One region of the Halomonas sp. ABH4_019 genome, then DNA from elsewhere that is predicted to be linked to it. Evidence: predicted binding sites of a transcription regulator. Region 1 holds the regulator's gene; each other region holds the start of a gene.
What was found. Region 1 encodes sigma-54, which starts transcription at its own class of promoters, with help from an activator protein. Its sites were predicted from a motif close to TGGCACNNNNNTTGCTNT; they were not measured.

Region 1 (2,198 bases):
GGCATCATCCGCCAGCTCAAGTCCCGCGAGATCGGCGTACTGATCACCGATCACAACGTCCGCGAGACCCTCGACATCTGCGATGGCGCCTACATCGTCGGCGACGGCCAGATCATCGCCGAGGGCGACGCCGAGCAGATCCTGGCCAACCAGCGCGTGCGCGACGTCTACCTGGGCCAGGACTTCCGCCTCTAAGGGCTGCGGCTTCGCAAGTCACTGATATAGCGTCGCCAACCGACGACGGGCACGCCGATTGCCATTGGCACGCTAATTGCTTAATCAGCACTTGCATGGCGCCATCCGGGCCACTAGGGTAGGAGCCTCTTCGCCGGAGGAGCGGAACCATCCATGGCCATGAAGGCATCCCTGCAACTGCGCGTCGGCACCCAGCTGACCATGACGCCCCAGCTGCAGCAGGCGATCGGCCTGCTGCAGCTCTCGACCCTCGACCTCCGCCAGGAAATCCAGCAGGCGCTGGAAGCCAACCCCATGCTGGAACTCGAGGACGATTTCGGCGAGCAGGCGGTCGGCGAGACCCCGGAAGACGACTGGTCCGACGAGATTCCCGCGGAACTCTCCGTGGACAGCGACTGGTCGGACACCTTCCAGGACGCCGGCGGCAGCGGCGAGGCCCCCGACTTCGAGCGCCAGGCCGCCGGCCAGAGCCTGCAAGGCCACCTCGGCTGGCAGCTGGCCATGAGCGGCCTCGAGGAGCGCGAAACGCGCATCGCCGAGAGCCTGGTCGATGCCGTGACGCCGGACGGCTACCTGGACCAACCGCTGGACGAGCTACGCGACGGCCTGCGCGCCCAGGGCCTTGAGGGCCTGACCACCCGGGAGATCGAGGCCGTCCTGCTGCGCCTGCAACAGTTCGAGCCCACCGGCGTCTTCGCCCGCGACCTGCGCGAATGCCTGCTGCTGCAGCTGGCCACCCTGCCCGACGACACCCCGCTGCTGCCCCAGGCCAGGCGCTTGGTGCGCCAGTTCCTGGAGGCGCTGGCCGCCAGCGACCGCCGCCTGCTGAAGCGTCGCCTGGGGCTGGACGACGAAGCCCTCGAGCGGGTCATCGCCCTGATCCGCGGCCTCGACCCGCGCCCCGGCAGCACCTACGCCGGCGACGACAACGACTACGTGATCCCCGACCTGATCGCCCGCCACACCCCCCAGGGCTGGCGGATCGAGCTCAATCCCGAGGCCATGCCGCGGCTGCGCATCCAGCCCGACTACGCGGCGCTGATCCGCCGCGCCGACAAGAGCGACGACAACCAGTTCCTCAAGGACCACCTCCAGGAGGCCCGCTGGCTGATCAAGAGCCTGACCAGCCGCAACGACACCCTGCTGCGGGTCGGCCGCGAGGTGATGACCCGCCAGATCGACTTCCTCGAGCAGGGCGAGGAAGCCATGAAGCCGCTGATCCTGGCCGACATCGCCCAGGCGGTGGAGATGCACGAATCGACCATCTCGCGGGTCACCACCCAGAAGTTCATCCACACCCCGCGCGGCGTCTTCGAGCTCAAGTACTTCTTCTCGAGCCAGGTCGGGGGCGGCGAGGACGCCCACTCGAGCACCGCGATCCGCGCCCGCATCCGCAAGCTGATCGAGGGCGAGCCCCCGCGCAAGCCGCTCTCCGACAGCAAGCTGGTGGAGCTGCTCGGCGAGGAAGGCATCGAGGTGGCCCGGCGCACCGTGGCCAAGTACCGCGAGGCGATGCAGATCCCCTCCTCCAGCCGCCGCAAGCGTCTCGGTTAGGGCCGTCGCCAGCCGCGCCGCATGGCGTGGAAAACCGCCTGGCGCGGGGGGTTTGCAAGGCACCAAAAAGGGTTACAATCGGATCACCACCCAAGGAGCAAGGAGCGTGTCATGCAAGTCAACCTCACCGGCCACCACGTGGAATTGACCGATCCCCTGCGTGACTACGTGCAGGAGAAGCTCACGCGACTCGAGCGCCACTACGACAACATCACCACCGTGCAGGTCACGCTCTCCGTGGAGAAGGAACGCCAGCAGGCCGCCTGCACCCTGCATGCCGCCGGTGCCGATCTACACGCCGAGGCGATGGACGGCGACATGTACGCCGCCATCGACGCCCTTGCCGACAAGCTGGACCGCCAGCTGGTCAAGCACAAGGAAAAGACCCAGGCCCGCGCCCAGGGCGCCGCAAGCGTCCGCTGAGCCGCCAATGTCACTCGAAGCCATCC
Region 2 (2,198 bases), on a different contig from region 1:
TGAGGAAGCTGCAGCCAGGCGGCAGCGAGGGCAGGCTTTTCAGCCAGGCCGCCAGGGTGCCTGCCTCGCCGCTGGTGAAGGTGTGCAGCAGCAGAGGGGGCAGCGGGAACTGGTAGACCAGGTGGGCCTCGTCGGGCGGCGTATCTGGCCGTTGTTGTTCGTGATCCTGATGTTCAAGGCCCTGATCTTCAAGACCCTGACGTTCAAGACCCTGATCTTCAAAACCCTGATCTTCAAGACCAAAGTAGCTGATGTTCTCGCGATGCGGCACGTTGGTCTCGGTGAGCATCAGGGTGCCCGGGGCCACGTGATCGACGACGGCGCGCAAGAGCCGGACCACCTCATGGGTCTGGGGCAGGTGGATGCAGGAGGTGCCGACCTCCTTCCACAGGTAGGCGATGGCATCGAGACGCACGACCCGCGCGCCCTGGCACAGGTAGAACAGCAGGATGCCGACGAACTCCAGCAGCACGTCGGGGTTGGCGAAGTTCAGATCGATCTGGTCCTCGGAGAAGGTCGCCCAGAGGTGGCGGGGCCCGCGACGGGTGGGCACCTTGACCAGCAGCGGCGAGCTTCGCGGCCGCACCACGGCCGAGAGATCGGTGTCGGGATCCATCTCGATGAAGAAGTCGCGCCCCGGCAGGTTGCCACCGAGATAGTCGGCGAACCATAGCGACTCCCGGGACACGTGGTTGAGCACCAGATCGACCGTCAGGTCGAGGCGCTCGGCCAGTCGTCGCACCTGGTGCCAGTCGCCCAGGGCGGGGTCGACCTCGCGGTAGTGAACGACCGAGAAGCCATCGTCGCTGCTCCACGGAAAGAAGGGCAGCAGGTGCAAGCCGCTGAAGGTCTCGCCGAGGCGCCGTGCGAGGAAGTCGTCGAGCACCGCGAGGGGGAGGCGTTGGCCGTCGACCAGGCTGTCCCCGTAGGCAATCAACCACTGGTCGCGCTCGCTCCAGAGCGGCCGGGCCTCACCATCCGGGGGCGCCGAGGGCGCCTGATGCGCCAACAGGGTGAGCAGCCTTCGCAGCACCTCGTCGGCCCGGGGACCGTAGAGGCGTTGCAGGTGGCGGCGGGCTCGCTCGCGAAAGGCGTCGGCGGCCAGCGGCGTCGAGAGGGAGGGGGACGACATGGGCGAGCACCTCGCGATGGGGTTTCCCACATTCTTGCAGGTTGCGTGCCATGTGACGGACGCCGAGGGGCGAGCCCGTGGCGCGGTGGCTCGGAGGTGCCGACTGGAGAGTGTGCCGGGGTCGCTTGAGTCTATAGCGACTACAGGGATTAAGCTGCGATCAGCATCGAGATTCCGGAACCGCCGAGGAGGCTGATATGGCGTGTGACGCCGCGGGAACACAGAGTCGTCGCCACCACTGGCGTGTCGAGGGCATGGACTGCCCGAGCTGCGCCGGCAAGATTCGCGCTGCCCTTGAGCGCCTCTCGGGCGTGGCCGACGTGCGGGTATCGGTCATGCAGGGAGCGCTGGTGCTGGAGCTGGAGGCCGGCAAGACCGCCCCCGAGACCGTCGAGGCGCTGGTCGAGCGCCTGGGCTACGGCATCGCGCGCCGCCCCTCGCCGGACGATCCCGCCGCGGCTGCGAGCGACGGCTGCTGCTCGGCCGGCCGGGCGGAGGCCGCCGGCGAGGGCGATGTGGGAGCGGGCGATACGCCAACGGGCACTGGCGGAACCCGGACCTGGTCCGTGGGCGGCATGGACTGCCCGAGCTGCGCGGCGACCATTCGCGGCGCCCTGGAGCGGCTCCCCGGCGTCGACGACATTCGCGTGTCGGTGATGAACGAGACGCTCACCCTGACGCTGGACGAGGCCCGCACCGCCCCCGAGACGATCACCGCCACGGTGCGCCGGCTGGGTTACGAGGCCATGCCGGACGCCACCGAGGCGACGAGCGGTGACGACACGCCCCGACGCCGCTGGTATGCCACCGCCAAGGGGCGGCTGGTGCTGGCCACCGGCGCGGCGCTGGCCGTCGCCATGCTGTTGCGCCTGGTGGCCGGCGAGGCGGTGGCCCACTGGGCCTTCCTCGCGGCCTGCCTGATCGGCCTGGGGCCGATCGCCCGGCGGGCGATCAGCGCCGCGCGCGTCGGCATGCCGTTCACCATCGAGATGCTGATGACGCTTGCCGCCGGGGGCGCGCTGATCATCGGCGCCGCCGGGGAGGCGGCCATGGTGGTGCTGCTGTT
Region 3 (2,198 bases), on a different contig from region 1:
CGCCAGGGCCTCGTCGACATCGAACGGCTTGGGCAGGTATTCGAAGGCGCCGCCCTGGTAGGAGGCCACCGCGCTGTCCAGGTCGGAGTGGGCGGTCATCACGATCACCGGCAGCTCCGGGTGCGCCTCGCGGACCCGGGCCATCAGGTCCAGGCCGTCGAGGCCGGGCATGCGGATGTCGGTGACCAGCACGTCGGGCGGATTCGCGAGCAGCCGCTCCAGCACCCGGTCGGCCCGGTCGACGCACTCGACCGCCAGATCGGGCTGTGCCAGGGCGCGCTCCAGCACCCAGCGAATGGCACGATCGTCATCGACGACCATGACGCGTGCGGCTTCAGTCATGGGAGGTCTCCAGCGGTATCAGCAGTCGGAATTCGGTGTGGCCCGGTCGGGAATCGCACTCGATCAGCCCCTGGTGTTGGTGGAGGATCGACTGGGCGATGGACAGCCCCAGGCCGCTGCCCTCGGCGCGGCCGGACACCATGGGGTAGAACAGCGTCTCCTTGAGCCCCTCGGGAATGCCGGGGCCGTTGTCGAGGACGCTCACCTCGCAGACCAGGCGATGGCGCTCGGCGCCCAGGGTGAACTGGCGACGCGCCCGGGTGCGCAGCACCAGGGTGGGGCCCTCGATGCCGGCCTCGGTCATCGCCTCCACGGCATTGCGCGCCACGTTGAGGATGGCCTGGATCATCTGGGATTCATCGCCGGTCAGGTCGGGCAGGCTGGGGTCGTAGTCCCGGGTGATCGTCACCTCGGGGTGTTCCACCGACACCAGGGCGCGCACCCGCTCCAGCACCTTGTGGATGTTCAGCGGCTCGTGGTGGTTGACCCGGTTGGGGCCGAGCATGGAGTCCACCAGGTCGCGCAGCCGGTCGACCTCCTCGACGATGATGCGGGTGAACTCGGTGAGCTGGGGGTCTTCCAGGTCGCGTTCCAGCAGCTGGGCGGCTCCGCGGATGCCGCCCAGCGGGTTCTTGACCTCATGGGCGAGCCCGCGGGCCAGCACCTTGATGGTCTCCTGGCGGGTCTGCAGGGCCTCCTCCCGGGAGATGCGCAGCAGCCGGTCGCGGGGCTCCACCTCCAGCAGCAGCTCGTCCGGCGACAGCGGCGTGACGGTGTAGTCCACGGTCTGGACCTCGCCGGTCGGCAGGGTCAGCCGTGCCTCGCGCTGGGTGAAGGGATGGAACTCGTCGCGGGCCTTGGCCAGCAGCGCACCGATGTCCTGCTCGGCGTCGACCAGCCCCGGCAGCGCCAGGCCGGTCACCCGCGACCGGCTCAGCGCCAGCAGCGCCTCCGCCGCCGGGTTCATCCAGCGCAGCCGCAGCTGGCCGTCCAGCAGCAGCACGGCAGTGGTGAGGTGTTCCATGAGGCGTTGATACATGGGTACATTCCCGGCAACGAAGTGAACGGTCACCCCGGACCTTGGCGATGAGCCCCTTGCACGGAGATCGGTGCAAAGATCAGTGCAATAAGCGCGCCACTTTGGGGAAGGCCGCCTCACGGCGCCCCAGGGCGGTCCGAGGCTTGGGATACGCACCACTTTAGTGCACCACCCTGGTGCACGCACTGTCAGGCAGCGCTCAATCGTCGGCCGGCGCTTCGCGAGGGTGCGAGCGGAGCTTGCCATGCTCCCGCGGGAATCCGTGCCGAGGGTCGTCTCCCCGCTTCGGGCGCACGTCCTCCCGAGGGCGGTCGACGCCCAGGCGTTCGGCGTGCCGGAAGGCCCGGCCCTCGCCGACCCGCTCGGCATGGTCGAAGGCGTCGAAGCCGCGCTCGCCGCCCGCGGGCGGCGGATGGCAGGGCCTGGGTGAGCCGTCCGGGCACAGCGGCCGAGGCGCCCGGCGAGGGGGCAGCTAACCGGCCGGGTTGTTGGGGTTGCGCGGCAGGTTGATGCTGGCCCGCTGGACGTAGAGGGTCACCGCGGGGGTGCGGTGGCGCACCGCGCCGCTGGCATCGAGCAGCTCGGCCTGCACCACGTGCTCGCCGCGGTTCAGGTTGGAGAGCTGGAAGGTATCGGTATGCATGGCCGACTGGCTGAGCCGGCCGTCCAGCAGCAGGCGCACCCGATGGTCGTCGCGCAGTTCGGGGCGGATGGTCAGCCGCACCTGGACATTGCCGGCGGCGCCGGTCGGCAGGGTCGCCTGCGGCTCGGGGGAGACGATCGCGAAGGCATCGTAGGGCATGAAGGGCTGGGGGGG
Region 4 (2,198 bases), 290 kb from region 1:
CGGGGGTTGGCGTGCAAGATCGAGCGTGGCGATCGAGCGCCGGCTCAATGCGTCTCGAGCAGGCCGAGCTTGGCCAGGCGCTTGTCGAGGATCGACAGGGCATCGTCGAGCGTTACACCGGCCCTGGCGGCGATCGGCTGCAACGCGGCAACGGCACGCTCTCGCCATGCCAACACCCAGCGTGCGAGCAGGCCGCGGTTCTCGTCGCTTTCGGTGGCCAGCGCCTTCACCAGCGCATCGATGAAGCGACTGCCGTCCTTGAACCACTCGCCCATGAAGTCGGTGAGCATGGCGAGTTGGCCGCCTCCCGCGTCCATCAATCGGGCATCCAGGGTTTCCTGAACGAAGGGATACAGCAGGCCGTCCAGCACCAGGTTCTGGGCCACCGACAGCTCGGCCCAGTCCTCGAGCACCAGCGTGTCTTCGACGTAGCGGCGTACGCCTTGCCAGTCGGGATCGTCCATCCACAGCCGCTTGGCCTCGCCCAGCAGCACTCCCGGGCTGTCATCGATCAGCAGGCCGATCCGCGACAGGTACTGGGCCGCGGCCAGTCGGTCCATGCCGTGAAACATGTGGGCCTGGCTGAGGGTGGTGCCGTAGGCGGTCGAGGCGATACCGACATTGTTCATGTTGGCGCCGAGCTCGACGTGACGCAGCGGCAGCAGGCACTCGGTCACCAGGCGCCGCGCCTCGTCGCTCAGCTGGCCGCCGAGATGGCGCTTCTCGAAGAAGGCGAAGCTGGTTTCGGTGCTCTCCTGGAACTTGGCACGGGCGCCGACCCAGGCGCCGTAATAGAACTGGCGAGGATCGCTGAAGGCATACCAATCCTCCATCTTCAGCGCCGTGTAACCCGGGTCGTAGAGCTCATGCCGCTCGTCGAACATCGGACGATAGTGGAAGTTCTCGGTCGGCTGGATATCGAAACTGGCTTCCTGGTAGCGGGTCGCCGGCTTGTCGCCGAATCGCCTGCGGGTGTGGCCATAGGTCTGGCGAATCGGCTCGATTTCTGCCGTCTTGATCTCGACGCTCATAGTATCTCCTCGCTTGTTGTTGTCCGGTGTTGTCGACACCTGCTCGCTTATTGGCTGACGCTGTAGCGCCACTTTTCCATCTGGATATCGACCTGCCTGGCCTGCTCATCGCTCATGTGAATCACCTCATTTCGGGCGCAGAACGCCTCGAAGGCCTGGGGGGGAAGGATCAGCTCGACGAAGAGTTCGGGATTCTCGATGGCAAAGTCGAACTCGACGAACTTCTCGCTGCGCTCCCTGACACGCACATAGCGCTTGAGAGGACGGGAAATGACGGGTTGGGACATCGGGCACCTCCGGATGCATCATCACCCTGACGTTACAAGCGTCGTGCCAGATGCCGATTCGTAATAAAAAATCATTGATAAACAATAAATTGAAAAGAAAGCAACCCAGATGCCGTGCCCCCGAAGGCCGCCAGGCATCAAGCAAATGATGAGTTGCTGCCTTGCAGCGTCATCAATTCATGAAACCGGAAGGCCGCCGGGCGATGGCCAAGCGGAATGCTGGTGGGAAAAGCGCGGGAGATTTATGCTGGATCTCCGGCCGGCGGAGCGCCCGGCCGGGAAAATACGACCAAAGAATCATCATCACAATAACCACAACATCCCGCATGCCAACGCCCGACACCGTGAGAGACCCCATGCCCACGCCCTTGACGACGCCGCGCTATCCCGACAGCCAGGACATCCTGGACAAGTTGCGCTTCCTGCCCAGCGAGGGGCAGATATGGCTCGGCGAGCAGCGCATGCTGCTGCTGCAGGTCCAGACCATGGCCACGTTCCGCCAGGAAATCGTCAACACCATGGGCATGCAGCGCGCACGCAGCTTCTTCATGCGCCTGGGCTACCATGCCGGCCTCCAGGACGCCGAGCTGGCCCGATCGGTACGCGGCCAGGAAATGTCGGTGGAAGACGGCTTTCTCACCGGGCCCCAGCTGCACGCGCTCCGCGGGCTGGTGAAGGTAGTCCCCATCGCCCTGGACATCGATCCCCGACATGGCCACTTCTATGGCGAATTCGAGTGGCAAGACTCCTACGAGGTCAGCATCTCCCAGCACATCTTCGGCCCGCTCAAGGAGCCGGTGTGCTGGCTTCAGCTGGGCTATGCCTGCGCCTATTCCAGCCAGTTCCTCGGCCAGGAGATCCAGTATCGCGAGGTGGAATG

Region 2: ACXAFN_RS01370 (sugar phosphorylase) is a predicted target of sigma-54. The motif match lies at 1,166-1,183, and genes of this name have one in related genera.
Region 3: glnL (nitrogen regulation protein NR(II)) is a predicted target of sigma-54. The motif match lies at 1,463-1,480, and genes of this name have one in related genera.
Region 4: ACXAFN_RS15205 (phenol hydroxylase subunit) is a predicted target of sigma-54. The motif match lies at 1,350-1,367, and genes of this name have one in related genera.

The regions. Positions count from the first base shown of each region.
Region 1 covers NZ_JBSWWC010000003.1:322,631-324,828, reverse strand. Annotated here, with positions in the region: gene lptB (LPS export ABC transporter ATP-binding protein) at 1-195, shown strand, start outside; gene ACXAFN_RS13815 (RNA polymerase factor sigma-54) at 349-1,749, shown strand; gene hpf (ribosome hibernation-promoting factor, HPF/YfiA family) at 1,861-2,172, shown strand; gene ACXAFN_RS13805 (PTS sugar transporter subunit IIA) at 2,180-2,198, shown strand, end outside.
Region 2 covers NZ_JBSWWC010000001.1:300,327-302,524, reverse strand. Annotated here, with positions in the region: gene ACXAFN_RS01370 (sugar phosphorylase) at 1-1,132, opposite strand, end outside; gene ACXAFN_RS01365 (heavy metal translocating P-type ATPase) at 1,330-2,198, shown strand, end outside.
Region 3 covers NZ_JBSWWC010000002.1:698,098-700,295, forward strand. Annotated here, with positions in the region: gene ntrC (nitrogen regulation protein NR(I)) at 1-342, opposite strand, end outside; gene glnL (nitrogen regulation protein NR(II)) at 335-1,381, opposite strand; gene ACXAFN_RS10440 (DUF4124 domain-containing protein) at 1,854-2,198, opposite strand, start outside.
Region 4 covers NZ_JBSWWC010000003.1:610,392-612,589, reverse strand. Annotated here, with positions in the region: gene ACXAFN_RS15210 (aromatic/alkene monooxygenase hydroxylase subunit beta) at 45-1,031, opposite strand; gene ACXAFN_RS15205 (phenol hydroxylase subunit) at 1,079-1,318, opposite strand; gene ACXAFN_RS15200 (sigma 54-interacting transcriptional regulator) at 1,675-2,198, shown strand, end outside.